One region of the Rossellomorea sp. KS-H15a genome, then DNA from elsewhere that is predicted to be linked to it. Evidence: riboswitches for the same ligand, from Rfam matches in the RefSeq annotation. Region 1 holds a riboswitch; each other region holds the start of a gene.
The links. Region 1 has a riboswitch for S-adenosylmethionine ahead of M1J35_RS00605 (methionine ABC transporter ATP-binding protein). Riboswitches for the same ligand answer to the same signal wherever they lie in the genome.
Positions count from the first base shown of each region.

Region 2: it holds a riboswitch for S-adenosylmethionine, as region 1 does, so the genes downstream of both, M1J35_RS22850 (YezD family protein) here and M1J35_RS00605 (methionine ABC transporter ATP-binding protein) in region 1, are expected to answer to the same signal.
Region 3: it holds a riboswitch for S-adenosylmethionine, as region 1 does, so the genes downstream of both, M1J35_RS21780 (methionine ABC transporter ATP-binding protein) here and M1J35_RS00605 (methionine ABC transporter ATP-binding protein) in region 1, are expected to answer to the same signal.

Region 1 covers NZ_CP096886.1:140,108-145,124, reverse strand. Annotated here, with positions in the region: gene M1J35_RS00615 (alpha,alpha-phosphotrehalase) at 1-1,402, shown strand, start outside; gene M1J35_RS00610 (LacI family DNA-binding transcriptional regulator) at 1,494-2,483, shown strand; SAM riboswitch class I at 2,672-2,777, shown strand; gene M1J35_RS00605 (methionine ABC transporter ATP-binding protein) at 2,847-3,860, shown strand; gene M1J35_RS00600 (methionine ABC transporter permease) at 3,850-4,515, shown strand; gene M1J35_RS00595 (MetQ/NlpA family ABC transporter substrate-binding protein) at 4,537-5,017, shown strand, end outside.
Region 2 covers NZ_CP096886.1:2,862,895-2,867,911, reverse strand. Annotated here, with positions in the region: gene M1J35_RS14580 (acyl-CoA dehydrogenase family protein) at 1-656, shown strand, start outside; gene fabG (3-oxoacyl-ACP reductase FabG) at 678-1,436, shown strand; gene M1J35_RS14570 (MaoC family dehydratase N-terminal domain-containing protein) at 1,461-1,910, shown strand; gene M1J35_RS14565 (MaoC/PaaZ C-terminal domain-containing protein) at 1,907-2,311, shown strand; SAM riboswitch class I at 2,477-2,582, shown strand; gene M1J35_RS22850 (YezD family protein) at 2,660-2,815, shown strand; gene M1J35_RS14555 (phosphoadenylyl-sulfate reductase) at 2,919-3,617, shown strand; gene M1J35_RS14550 (sulfate permease) at 3,675-4,697, shown strand; gene sat (sulfate adenylyltransferase) at 4,741-5,017, shown strand, end outside.
Region 3 covers NZ_CP096886.1:4,231,327-4,236,343, forward strand. Annotated here, with positions in the region: gene M1J35_RS21770 (MetQ/NlpA family ABC transporter substrate-binding protein) at 1-244, opposite strand, end outside; gene M1J35_RS21775 (methionine ABC transporter permease) at 260-928, opposite strand; gene M1J35_RS21780 (methionine ABC transporter ATP-binding protein) at 925-1,947, opposite strand; SAM riboswitch class I at 2,099-2,205, opposite strand; gene M1J35_RS21785 (SCP2 sterol-binding domain-containing protein) at 2,318-2,668, opposite strand; gene M1J35_RS21790 (thioredoxin family protein) at 3,184-3,501, opposite strand; gene M1J35_RS21795 (toprim domain-containing protein) at 3,504-3,863, opposite strand; gene M1J35_RS21800 (YusG family protein) at 4,041-4,277, opposite strand; gene gcvH (glycine cleavage system protein GcvH) at 4,371-4,754, opposite strand; gene M1J35_RS21810 (arsenate reductase family protein) at 4,883-5,017, opposite strand, start outside.

The DNA.
Region 1 (5,017 bases):
AGACATGGAGACATTAATCGAGGAAGCAAAGAAACGGGACATCCATATCATGATGGACCTCGTCATCAACCATACATCTGATGAGCACCCGTGGTTCAGGGAGTCCAGGAAATCAAAGGATAACCCTTATCGGGATTACTATATTTGGCGGGAGGGTCAGGACGGACCTCCAAGTGGTATTCAATCCGTCTTCAGCGGATCCGCATGGGAATGGGATGAACAGACTGGCGAGTATTACTTTCATCTATTCAGTAAGAAACAGCCTGATCTCAATCTTCATAACCCTGAAGTGCGGGAACAATTGTACAAGATGATGAACTACTGGCTCGATAAAGGGGTCAGCGGTTTCCGTATGGATGTAATCGATCTGATCGGGAAAGAAGTCGATGAGAACGTACTGACCGACGGGCCGAAGCTCCATGAGTATTTACAGGAAATGCATGAAAAGGTCCTTTCTCAATATCCGACTGTGACGGTCGGTGAGACGCCATCGGCAACCCCGGAAACGGCTCAGTTATATACGGGGAAAGGCAGGAATGAACTTGATATGGTGTTCACCTTCCAGCATATGTCCCTGGACGAGCGGGCAGGGGAAGGGAAGTGGGCACTTAAGGAGCTGGATTTCCCGGAATTGAAAAGAGTATTGAGCAAGTGGCAGACATCCCTGTTTCAGAAGGGGTGGAACAGTTTATACTGGAATAATCACGACCAGCCCCGTATCGTCTCCAGATGGGGGAACGACCAGAAATATCGCATAGAATCCGCCAAGATGCTTGCAACCGTTCTTCACATGATGCAGGGGACGCCTTTCGTCTATCAAGGAGAAGAAATCGGGATGACGAATAGTAACTGGGACGATATCACCCAATACCGTGACATTGAAACGATTAACTATTTTCAAGAAAAGAAAACGGAAGGCGTGCCCGAGCATGAGATCATGAAATCGATCCGGACGAAGGGCAGGGATAATGCCAGGACACCATTTCAATGGAATGACGATATTCATGGAGGTTTTACCGAGGGAAATCCTTGGATTGAAGTGAACTCGAACTTTAGCGAAATTAACGCGGAACAGGCATTGAAGGATCAGGACTCCATCTTTTATCATTATAAAAAACTCATTGCACTCAGAAAACGACTGGATATTCTCGTTTATGGAGAGTATGAGCTTTTATTGGGGGATCATCCTGAAATCATGGCATACTCGAGGAAATGGGACGATCAAACCTTGTTGGTAGTGGCGAACTTCTACGGAGGGAATCCTGAATTCCATTTGCCTGAAGCAGCAGATGATTCTCATACCGAAATCCTCATCAGCAACTATTCGGATTCAAGTGAACGACCGTCAGACATCAACTCCCTTCGTCCCTATGAGGCGATCGTATATTTGTTAGAAAAATAGCCCAATACTTGAAGCGCTTTCATGTATGATGAACAGAAGAAATCAGTCAAGAAGGATGCCTTCATTTATAGAAGCAATAGGATGTGAACTTATGGCAACCATCAAAGATGTGGCTAAACTGTCTGGAGTCGCCGTTTCGACCGCTTCTTATGCATTAAACAACAGTAAGAAAGTCAGTGAAGAAACACGACAGAAAGTTTTAGCGGCAGCCAAACAATTGAATTACCAAAAAAACGGGCTTGCTTCCGATTTGAAGCGGACAAGCACGAATACCATCGCCTTGATCCTGAGCGATCTATCAGGACCTTATTACTCCGAACTGATCAAGGGCGTACAGGATGTGACCTCCACGAACGGATATGATTTGATTGCCTGCAGTTCCATCGGTGGGGCACAGTCCACCGCCGTGAAGTTTTTAAAAGAAAAAAGGGTTGATGGCGTCATCATCCTTGCCCATAATATCAATGATGAGACCATCCTGGAGTCGGCAAGGGAAGGCTTTCCGATCGTGGTCCTCGACAGGAGCATCAAAAGCGATTACGTCACCCAGATCGAAGTCGATAATGTGCACGGAGCGTTCGTGGCAACAGAACATTTGATTGAAAGGGGAAGCCGTGACATCGCGTTTATCAGCGGACCTTACAACTCCCATGACAACGAACTTCGATTCCAGGGCTTCCGGGAGGCACTGGACAAACACGGCATCGACTATAAATCCAAATGGAAAGTCTCCGGGGGCTTCACCCGTGAAGGAGGCTATCAGGCGACGAAAATGCTGATCGCCCAACGGGATGTCCCACAGGCCATTTTCTATGCAAACGATGAAATGGCCATCGGCGGCCTCCAGGCACTGAACGAAAAAAACATTTCCGTTCCAGGGGATATTTCCATCATTGGCTTTGACGATATCCAGCTGTCAGAATACGTGTCCCCGCCCCTGACGACCATGAGGCAGCCGAAATATGAAGCGGGTGCGCTTGCCGTTCACCTGATCTTTCAGATGCTCTTGAAGGAAGAGGTCGATTCGTATTACAAGCTCACAACGGAGCTGATAGAGAGAGATTCGGTGAAAAAACGGTAGATGAGTGGAAGAGCCTGACCTTTCCTGTATGGGAGGGGTCGGTTTTTTTTATATACACAAAAATCTTTCGTTGCCAGGACAACAAAGATAACGCTTACATAAAAATACCACTAAAATCACCTCTTGACTTCCCCTTCGATACCCAGTATTATCCTCTATAAGATAAATATTTGAAAATTACATACATTCAATTATCCAGAGTGACCGAGGGATCAGGCCCTATGACGTCCGGCAACCTCCAGTAATGGAACGGTGCTAATTCCTGCAGAATGATTTCATTCTGAGAGATAAGTCGAGATAAACAGGCGATGCTTCTTTCAGTTGAAAGAGGCATTTTTTATTGGAGAAAAAGGGGTGTGCACATTGATCGAGATTCGGAATCTGGTAAAAACGTACAAAACAAAAAAGCAAACGGTGGTCGGTGTCGACAACGTCTCTGTCACCATCAAAAAAGGGGAGATCTTCGGGATCGTCGGGTACAGCGGAGCGGGGAAGAGCTCACTCATTCGCTGCCTGAATCTATTAGAAACACCGACATCAGGGGAAATCATCATCGATGGACAGGATTTCACGAAGCTCACATCCAAGCAATTAAGACTTGCACGGCAAAAAACGAGCATGATCTTCCAGCATTTTCACCTCATCAAATCGAAGACGGTGTTTGATAATCTCGCCTTTGCTTTGAAAGCGGCACATGTACCGAAAGTGAAAATCAAACCAAGGGTCGTCGAGCTCCTGGAAATGGTCGGCCTTTCAGACAAAGCGGATGCGTATCCGGCCCAGCTCAGCGGGGGACAGAAGCAGAGAGTCGGGATTGCGAGGGCACTTGCCAACAACCCATCGGTATTACTTTGCGACGAAGCGACGTCGGCATTGGATCCAAATACGACGAAATCTATCCTGAGGCTTTTAAAAAAAATCAATAAGGAACTGGGATTGACCATCGTCCTCATCACCCACGAAATGGAAGTGGTGAAGGAAATCTGTGACAGGATGGCCGTGATGCAGGACGGGAAGATCGTGGAGGAAGGTCCCGTGTATGACCTGTTTGCCGAACCGAAACAGCCTTTGACGAAGCAGTTCATCGAAACGATTCTCCAATTCGAACTGCCTCAGCATCTGGTGGAATCGAGAAAAGGGAAGCTCATCAAGATTCAATTCAAGGGGTCCATTGCCGAGGAGAGCGTTGTATCAGAGGTGTTTCAGCGCTACAAGGTGCAGGGGAATATCCTCCACGGGAAGATCGAATATATTCAGGATGTCCCACTCGGGATCTTCATCATGGAGCTGATCGGATCAGCTGACGAAATCGAAGCGGCAATCCGTTATATCACGGCCAAGACGCAAAGCCTGGAGGTGCTGGAGGATGCTGCCTGATTCATTGACTTCTATATTGCCAGAATTGAATAAAGCCTTTTTTGAAACGGTGTATATGGTGGGGATTTCACTGGCCGTAGCGATTGTGGTGGGATTGCCCCTTGGGATTCTGCTCTTTGTGACAGACAAGGGCTTATTTTTACAAAATAGTGTGATTAAAAAAGTGGTTGGATTCATTGTGAACATGGTCCGCTCGGTTCCATTCATTATTCTATTAGTCGCACTCTTACCCTTAACTAAACTATTGACCGGTACGACGATCGGACCGACGGCGGCATCGGTATCACTCTCGGTAGCGGGCATTCCGTTTTTTGCGAGAATGGTAGAAACGTCTCTCAGGGAGATTGATAAAGGGGTCATCGAAGCCTCGGTTTCAGTCGGAGCGAGTCCATGGATGATCATCAAGGACGTGCTGTTACCGGAAGCACGGCCTGCCGTCATTCAGGCGATCACGATTACAACCATCAGTTTAGTCGCCTATTCCGCCATGGCCGGCATCGTCGGCGGCGGGGGAGTCGGTGACCTGGCGATCCGATTCGGATATTACAGATACGATAACACGGTGATGATCACCACCGTTGTCATCCTGATTTGTCTGGTACAGCTCATCCAATATACGGGTGATATATTTGCACGATTAGTCGATAAACGATAACAACAATAGGGGGAACAACAAGTGAAAAAGTGGATATTATGTGTAGCATTAGCGGTAACAGTGAGCTTACTTGCTGCCTGCGGCGGAGAAGAGGCAAGCTCGGAAGATAAAAAAGAAGTAACGATCGGAGCGACATCCGGTCCATACAGTGACATGGTGACCAAAGCGATCAAGCCCGGTCTTGAAGAAAAAGGCTATACGGTTGAAGTGAAGGAATTCAGTGATTACATACAGCCGAACAACGCACTCTCAGAAGGTGACCTGGATGCGAACCTGTTCCAGCACAAAATCTACATGGAAACATTCGCGAAACAGCATAACATGGACCTATCTGAAGTGATTGTCGTACCGACGGCGCCGATGGGGATCTACTCACAGAAGTTTGATTCCATCAAAGATATTAAAGAAGGCAGTGCCATCGCTATCCCGAATGATCCGACCAACGCGGCACGTGCATTTCAAATCCTGGAAGATGCCAAGCTGATCACGTTGAAACCTGACA
Region 2 (5,017 bases), 1.7 Mb from region 1:
TGACGGATAAAGAAAAACATCGTCGGACAGGTCGGGAAGGAGTCACTTGTTTCATCGCCGATCGAAGCATGGGCTGGAAATCCGAATATATCCATACAATGGGGGAATGGGGCCCGGCAAGTCTTTTCTTTGATGATGTAAGGGTTCCTGAAGAGAATATCCTTGGTGAAATCGATGGCGGCTACAATCTGGGATTGGAGTGGATCGGATTTGCCCGCTGGATTGTTGGGGCCCAGGCGGTGGGAGCAGCAGAAAGACTTCTTCAAATGGCCATCGACTATTCGAAAGAAAGAGAAACATTTGGAAAACCTATCGCGGACCGGCAGGCGATTCAGTGGCAGATTGCGGATTCAGCCGTGGAAATTGAAGCGGCCCGCTGGCTCGTGCTAAATGCAGCATTCACACTCGATCAAGGGGAAGACAATCGTCACGTTGCGTCGATGGCCAAGCTATATGGATCCAATATGGGGAATCGGGTCGTAGATCGCGTCCTCCAGATCCATGGTGGTATGGGCTATACAAGAGAGCTGCCGATCGAACGATGGTACCGGGAGGCAAGGTTATGGCGCATTTATGATGGAACCGATGAAATTCAAAAACTGATCATTTCAAGGAACTTATTAAAAGGTCATGTGAAACTTGGGCAATTTGTATAAACAGAAATGGAGGCAGACGAAATGGGAGAGCGATTCAGAGGAAAAGTGGCTTTAGTTACAGGTGGAAGCAGAGGGATCGGCAGGGCAATTGCCGGATTACTGGCTGAAGAAGGGGCCAAGGTGGCCATCATCGACGTCAATGAGGATGCGTTGAATGAAGCGAGTGAGGTATTTAAACAATATGAATTGTATACAAAAGTGGCAAATGTCGTAGAATCCCGGGAAGTTGAAAATGCTATGAAGGAAGTATATGAATCTTTTGGTTCCCTGGACATTGTGGTGAATAATGCAGGGGTCATCAGGGATAATCTGTTATTCAAAATGACCGAAAACGATTGGGAGACGGTCATGGATGTGCATTTAAAGGGTTCATTCAATGTAGTGAAGGCAGCCCAACAATACATGGTCAAACAAAAGTACGGACGCATCATCAATATTTCATCCACCTCAGCATTGGGAAATCGCGGGCAGGCAAACTACGCAACGGCTAAAGCAGGTCTTCAAGGCTTGACGAAAACCCTTGCCATAGAACTTGGTCCATTCGGAATCACCACGAATGCTGTAGCACCGGGCTTTATTGAAACCGATATGACGAAAGAAACTGCGAAACGGATCGGGATCACTTTCGATCAATTAGTGGAAGCAAGTCTCCAGGGAATCCCTGTTGGAAGAAGCGGGACTCCTGAAGATATTGCAAATGCCGTCGCTTTTTTTGCAGATGAAAAATCTTCATTCGTCAATGGTCAGGTTCTCTACGTTGCTGGAGGGCCGAAAGCCTGAATAAAGAAGAAAGAGGTGAAGAATATGTTTGAATCCTATATCGGAAAGAGGTCTACTTCCACCCGAAATGCAGTGGAAAGAGGAGCGGTTCGGAAATTTGCAGACGCCATTGGCGATCCCCATCCCTTTTATGTGGATGAAGATGCCGGGAAGTCCTCCTCTTATGGGGGGAACATTGCCCCTCCCACCTTTCCGAGAGTATTCGACTATGGTTCGATCGAAGGCTTTCATTTACCGAATGATGGGTTGATTCACGGTGAACAATCCTTTCATTATGAAAGACCTTTGAAGGTAGGGGAAACGATTCAATGTTATACGGAAATAAAAAACTATTATGAACGGGAAGGTACCGGGGGGAAACTGGGATTCCTTGTCATCGAAGATGTCGGGGAAGATTCTCGTGGGGAAAGAATCTTCACTTCCCAGGCGATTGTCATTATTACAGAAGAAGTCAGAAAGAGGTTGAGTAAATGACAATACTACAATCATTCGGAATAGGAGATACACTCCCCCCGGTTGAACTCGCTCCGGTCACGAGGATGGACCTGATCAAATACGCAGGAGCTTCCGGAGACTACAATCCGATACACACCATCGATGATGAAGCCTTGAAGCTGGGTCTTCCAGGAATCATCGCTCATGGAATGTGGACGATGGGCAATGTGTCCAAACTTTTCAGCCCACACTATGAGGAAGGGTTTATCCAGGATTACTCGGTACGATTTAAAGGGATGGTCATGTTACATGATGTGGTGACATTACGGGCAGAATTGACGGACAAACAGGAAAACCTCCTTCATTTTAAGGTTTTAGCCACAAAACAAGCCGGGAAGAACGTAATTGAGGGTAACGTCGCGTTTAGGGTCCTTGAATAGTTGCGCAATGCTTTATGAAAAATTGTCGTAGAACCACCCCCAATCGAATAAACATGTATGGAATGATGTTTGAATAAAATAAGACAAAAGACATAAATCCGATCGAAAAACTCGGGTTGACTTCTGCTGTAATTGTGATATTATTTAGAATATTAAAATGAATAACTCTTATCCAGAGTGGTGGAGGGATCTGGCCCTGCGAAGCCCAGCAACCTACGTATTGTAAGGTGCTAATTCCAGCAAAATGTGAAGTCATTTTGGAAGATAAGGTAACCTTACCTGAACAACTTTCCAAAATGGGAAGTTGTTTTTTTCTGATCTGGATAAGAAGAAAATTGGGGGTATCATGTGAAAAAAGAGAAGAACCAGCATGTACAGTTTGACTTGGTAGCAGAGAAAATCCAGTCCATGCTTGAAACCATGAGCTTTGGTTCAATCACGATTATCGTACAGGATGGAAAAGTCATTCAATTAGAGAAAAATGAGAAAGTCCGAATAAAATAAGCTGACTAGACAAACTAGAGGCGCGTAGCAAAAATATAGGGACTCCTTATATTTTGTTACCGCCTCTTTTTCTTTGGATAAGCGTCAGGGAATGGGGTGTACTATGTTAACGTATCAGACTTGGAAACAGGCATCCATGGAATTTGAAGTGGATCCTGTCTATAAAGGAGCGCTTAACGTCCTGAAATGGACATATGATCATTATGGTGACGAGGTTGTATATGCGTGCAGTTTCGGGATAGAAGGCATTGTGCTTATCGATCTCATATCCAAGGTGAAACCGCAGGCAACCATTGTATTCCTTGATACAGGGGTTCATTTCAAGGAAACGTATGAAATCATCGAGAAAGTGAAGAAGGCGTATCCCGAGTTGACCATCCATATGAAAAAGCCTCAGTTGACCCTCAAGGAGCAGGCAGAGGCATATGGGGATAAGTTATGGGAAACCAAACCAAACCAATGCTGTCAAATTCGGAAGCTTGACCCGTTAAAAGAAACATTATCCAAGGGGCACGCATGGATTTCAGGATTAAGGAGGGAACAATCCCCAACAAGACAACATGTTGAATTCATCAATAAAGATGACAAATTTCAATCCGTTAAAATCTGTCCGCTGATTCACTGGACGTGGAAGGAGATCTGGCGTTATACCCATAAGCATAATCTTTCTTATAACCCCCTTCACGATCAAGGGTATCCGAGCATTGGCTGCTTCCATTGCACCACACCGGCTATTGATGTCAATGATCTTCGCTCCGGAAGATGGAAAGGAAAAGGAAAGACAGAATGCGGTCTCCATTAGATAGGGTGACGGGATTTGCTTGAAATCTCGGCCCTTCTGATCAGCTTGTTCTTCGCCATGAACATTGGTGCCAGCGGAGCGGCAGCGTCAATGGGAGTGGCATATGGTGCAGGCGCAATAAAGAACATCCGGACAGCGCTATGGATATGCGCGGCAGGTGTCCTGAGTGGAGCGGTTCTGGGTGGTGGAGAGGTTGTAAAGACAATCAGTTCTGGGATCATCCCACAGAATCTATTGTCGATAAAGGTCGTTCTCATTATTTTGTTATCCGCAACGATTTCATTGTTTCTTGCGAATGTGATCGGCATTCCGCTATCTACGAGTGAAGTAACGGTTGGCGCGGTTGTAGGAGTCGGGGTAGCTTATCAGGTTCTGTATGTAAAATCACTTATTACGATCATGTCTTTCTGGGTGATCGTCCCTGTCATCGCCTTTTTCGTAACATGGCTTGCAGGATTGGGTTTAGTTCAGCTTGAAAAGCGGGGGTATCATTTTGATAAACAGTGGCTTGCTTATCTGTTGATCATCGCTGGATTCTTTGAAGCTTTCTCAGCAGGCATGAATAATGTTGCCAATGCCGTTGGTCCTTTGGTGGGGGCAGAGCTGATATCACCTTCACGTGGAATCTTGATTGGTGGTGCATTTGTTGCACTGGGAGCTGTTTTACTGGGAAAGAAAGTAGTCGAAACAAACGGCAAGAAAATTACGCAATATTCTAAAGCTGAAGGAATTGTCATTTCCTCAACAGGAGCCTTCCTCGTCATCTTGAGCTCTCTGTATGGATTGCCGATCCCTCTGACTCAGGTTACGTCCTCTTCCATTATTGGTTTGGGTGTATCTAAAAACGGCAAGCACATGCTGCAAAAGAAAATCGTCAAAAAAATCGTCAAAATCTGGGTGGTCTCCCCCTTGATTTCACTCAGTATTTCATACTTTTTGGTCAAATTGTTGATCGATAGTGATCTGTACTCAATTGTTGTACCGATAAGCGTCATTATTGCCACAGTAGGTGCGTTGTCCCTGATGAGGGTCATTCATGAGGAAAGACGGTCTGTCCACGAAGATGGAGGAGGCATTTGATTTTAATCCCGATTAAACAAATATGTTAAGGAGGATATTTTACATGAGTTTACAGCCACACGGAGGAGTACTGGTCCAATCTTATTTACCTGAAAAATCCTATAAGGACATCGTACACGAATTGCCATTGGACGACATCGCATTGAGTGACCTGGAACTGATTGCAATCGGTGCTTACAGTCCCTTAGAAGGATTCTTGTCCAATCGGGATTATCAGACCGTGGTGGAATCATTACGGCTTGAGAGCGGATGTGTATGGAGCATTCCCATCACTTTGCCCATCGATAAGGAGCAGGCTGGTTTTGTACAGATAGGGAAAA
Region 3 (5,017 bases), 320 kb from region 1:
CCAAATCACCATTATCCAGGTCTTTATTCGGAAGGATATAGTCTTGATATGTTTCAATTTGCAGGTCGATTCCCTTATCTTCCAAAATCGGTTTCACTTTTTCAAGGATTTCCGCGTGGGGAACGTTTGACGCGCCTACCACTAATTCCTTCTCGTCACTGCTTCCGGATCCGGAATCACTCCCGCATGCTGCCAATCCAAAGATACTTGTTGCTGCTACTATTCCTGCTAACCATTTTTTCATCTGTTTTCTCTCCTCTTATCGTTTGTCTAATTTATTTGTGAAGTAGTCTCCAATGATTTGAATGGCGAATACAACGAGTAAAATCATGATGGTTGCGGCAAGGGTTACATCCTCCCTGCTCCGTTGAAAACCATCCAGGTAAGCGAGGTTTCCTAATCCCCCGGCCCCGATGACACCAGCCATTGCCGTATAACCCACCAGGGCGATGGCTGTTACCGTGATACCTGAAACCAAAGCCGGAAGAGATTCGGGAATAAGCACTTTCCATATGATCGTGCTAGTCTTCGCCCCCATCGCTTTCGCTGCTTCAATGACGCCTTTGTTCACTTCTCTTAATGCAATTTCCACCATGCGTGCGTAAAACGGTGCTGCTCCGATGATCAGGGCCGGAAGAGCCGCGTTCGCCCCGCGGATGGTATCCAATAAAAATTTGGTGAATGGAATCAGTAATACAATCAGGATAATGAACGGAATCGAGCGGAATACATTGACCACTGCACTGGTCACCGTATAAGTAAGCTTGTTTTCCCATAAATTTTCCTTGGATGTAAGAAATAAAAGGATCCCAAGAATCAGTCCTATTACGAAGGTAATCAGGACTGACATCCCCGTCATATAAAGGGTTTCAACAGTCGCTTCCCACATCTTCTCCCAGTCTACATTCGGAAATATATTTTCTATCATCTCCCGATCACCTCCACTTTGACCATCTGTTCCTCAGCGAAGGCAACGGCTGCAGAAATCGTCTCTTCGTTTCCATCAAGATGGACGAACAGCGTACCATAAGCCCCATTTTGCGTCTGGGAAATCTGTCCTTGAAGGATATTGACATCCAGGTCAAAACGTCGGATCAAGCTGGTAATGAGCGGTTGCTCAGTCGATTCACCAACGAAGGTGAATTTCAGTACTTTCCCTTCAGGATATTGTGCTAACAGGTGATCGATCGTTTCCCCTGTTTCTTCCACTTGTGATACTTCTTTCACAAATCGCTTCGTCACCTGCTCTTTAGGGTTTCTGAACACCTCAAGAACATCCCCGAGCTCTACCACCTTCCCTTGTTCCATGACTGCCACACGATGGCAGATTTTTTTGATCACGTGCATTTCATGGGTGATCAGGACGATGGTCAGACCTAAACGTTTATTAATATCCACCAATAAATCAAGGATGGAATCTGTTGTTTGCGGATCTAAAGCAGAGGTGGCTTCGTCACAGAGAAGGACGTCGGGATTATTTGCAAGGGATCTCGCAATCCCGACCCTCTGTTTCTGTCCACCGCTCAACTGGGATGGATAGGCGTCTCCTCTTCCATCTAATCCCACCAGCTCCAATAATTCATTGGCCCTTCGCACTCTCTCCTTCTTAGAAACACCGGCTATTTCTAATGGAAACTGGATATTTTCAAGTACCGTACGCGACCAAAGGAGATTGAAATGCTGAAAGATCATCCCTATTGACTGCCTCGCCTGCCGAAGATCTTTCCCTTTCACTTTGGAAACGATCTGTCCATTTACGTTCACGGTTCCATTTGTGGGAACTTCAAGTCCATTGAGCATCCGGATCAACGTACTTTTCCCTGCCCCACTATAGCCAATCACTCCAAAAATTTCCCCTTGGCCAATGTCGATGTTGACGCCATCAACGGCTGAAATCGGGCCAGATTTTGATTGATAGATTTTTTTCACATCTGATATGGTAATCATGCTGTCTCCACCTTCTTTCTGAGTAAAACGACCTTTTTAATAAGAATTACAGTTGCACATACCGGGCAATCCCCACAGCCTTTTCGTATACAATAAAAAATGCCTTCCTGCGATAAGCAGAAAGGCATAATCATATATAGGACTATCCTTTCTCTCATCTTTCAAAGCAAATGCTTTGAGTGAATTGGCACCATTTCAATTTTCATTGACGGTTGCCGGGCTTCATAGGGCACGTCCCTCCACCTCTCTAAATAAGAGTAAAGTATCGATTTATTAATTTTTTTGAATTGTTAAAGACTCTGAAAATTTGCTACAAGAGAGATTCTATCATCGAAAATAGAAATGTGTCAATTCTTTTTTCTTATGTTTTTTAAACTTGAACCGGTTCCTTCATCCTGGACCTTGTCAGCCAGAGGATGGATTCTACAAATAACAGCTGGCGGTATCCTCCCCTGACTTCCAGGATGCCGTTTTCAATCAGTTGAGACAATCGCTCTTCTCCTGTTAGTAGGGATAGCATGTCCTTCTCTTTTCCCTTAATATCAAAATGCGATTGCCTGCTACCATCACGCAATACAGCACAACCTCTGTTTGAAACGGAGATCGCATAACGCTCCTTTTCACATTGAAATTGAAGAACAAATGGGCTGTCCGGAAACAAGAGTCGTAAGTGATACCTTGAATGACACTGATCTACTAATTCCTCTAAATAGATTCGCATGAATACCCTCCCAGTGAAACTTCTATATAGTATCAATTCCACTTTTAGGTATTTTTTCCTTTTAGACATTCTCGACATGTTTTGAATGAGTTTATCTTATTTGTCGAACAGTAAGAAATTGGGTGATGACCAGTCAAAAAATGATGGGATTCGAAACATTTCCCAAGAAATATGTCCTCGTTTGTAGAAAGAAAATGACTACTTTCGTAAACTTTTTCTGTTTTTTATCAGCATCGTGCTGGTTGATTTCCGCTCCAGATGCTCGCTTTCCTCGGGGCGTGAGTTGAGCCTCCTCGTGCTTCGCCCTGCGGGGTCTCAACTTTCCCGCTATTCCCGAAGGAGTCGAGCATCTTCCGCTCCAATCAACACTAATAATGTACTTCTCAAATTAGTTCGTTTTAATAATCATTTATTCATATGTGTTGAGAGGGCAATTTCCTCCTATTTCTAAAGCTGGTGAAGAATAGAAGTGAAGACAAAATAAAAAGACCTTTCATAAAGGTCTCTTATCCCCACTAGATGTTTTGGATTTTGTTGATGGTTTCGTATAGGAATGGGACGGATTGAAAGGCATAGATTCTTTCCATTTCCTGTCCATCTTTAAATAAAAGAAGGCAGGGGACGCTTTCAATGGATTGTTCTTCGGCAAATTGGGGCAGATAGTTCAGGTTCGCCTTCACAAAATGAAATGACTGGGGGAGTTTCTCGACCACTTCCAACATTTTACCCGCGACCTGACACGTACCACACATCGGTGTATATAGATAAACGGCTTCCAACGCATGGGATCTGATCGATTCGTTTAATTCTTCTGTCTGGCTTACCTCCAACAAAACTAAATCATCCTTTTTCCAAGATATTCTTTATGCACATCGATATTGGCACCAATGAGAACGGAGGCAAGATGATATTCCGGGGCCGCGGCCACTTCCTTATACATCCGGTCTATATAAAGGTGTTCCGCCTCGGGGAATTCACGCTTGAATTGTTTACGTAACTTCTCCCCTGCATCATCCGCATCGACGAGGATGTATACATCCCTTTCAAACAGCTCATCGATGAGTTCGTCCATTTTGGTGATGCTTATCGTTCCATTTGTGCAAATAATTTCAATCGGTTCTTTGATTATGTCTCTTACTTTCCGCTTGTCTGTTGTACCTTCGACAATGATTACCTTTTCGTCAAGTTCCATCATGATCATCACCTTATCTTTCAGAAATAAGATTAGGATAGTATATTCAGATAACAAGAGATGATGTCCACTTTCTACTCATATTTTCTCATGTTTACAAAAAATAGTGCAAGTGGTTTGTTTCATTGCTTATAGAAATGGTGCCAGATCCATACACGAATCTGGCACCGCGGGTCACCTTTAACACCATCCACCTTCGTCGCAATCCGTGTACCTTGCATCATGGCCTTCGGTGGAAGTATAGTTCTGATAAATTTTATTTTCTTTTGCTTCGAAGTTCGGTTCCATTGTCAGTCCATCAAGGGGCAAGGACGTTTTACCGATTGGCTGACCGTCGAGGAATAATTCGACTTCACCATTTTTCAGCCTGCCTGTCACCCTGCTTGTGACATCTAATTTCTTTGGTTCAAGTACCATGCGTATTCATCCTTTCTTTTTGCGAATACCCATATGATGCCCAAAAAGAAAAACAAAACACCTTGAGAAATCCTCAAGGTGTCCAGGTGGAAATTATCCTTCATTGATCATTTTATCATACTCTTCAGCTGTCATCAGCTTGTCTACTTCTCCAGTGTCTGTTGGTTCCACAACGACCATCCATGCTTTTTCATAAGGTGATTCGTTCACGAACTCAGGGCTGTCGGACAGCTCTTCATTCACTTCTACAACCTTACCGGAAACAGGTGCGTATAGCTCAGAAACGGTCTTTACCGATTCAACACTGCCGAAAGGCTCGTCCGCTTTGATTTCATCTCCAACTTCAGGTAACTCGACGAATACGATATCGCCCAGCTCAGATTGTGCAAATGATGTGATTCCTACGCGTACATTTTCCCCTTCAACTTTGACCCACTCGTGTTCTTCTGAATAACGAAGTTCTTTCGGTGTACTCATTCTCTATCCCTCCAAATGCTAGTTATACAACCTAATATTGACACACTTTTCATCGAAAAAGCAAGAAAACTAAGTGTGAATAATGAAACTTTTTCATCGTCCACGATCTGGAAATCACGAAGCCGATTTTACTTCCAGGTTTCTTCGAATGTTTCCTCTTTGAATCCTACTGTCACCTTGCTTCCATCCGTTGTGATCGGACGTTTGATCAGCATCCCGTCAGAGGAAAGGATTTCTAATAATTCATCGTCTGAAGCTGAATT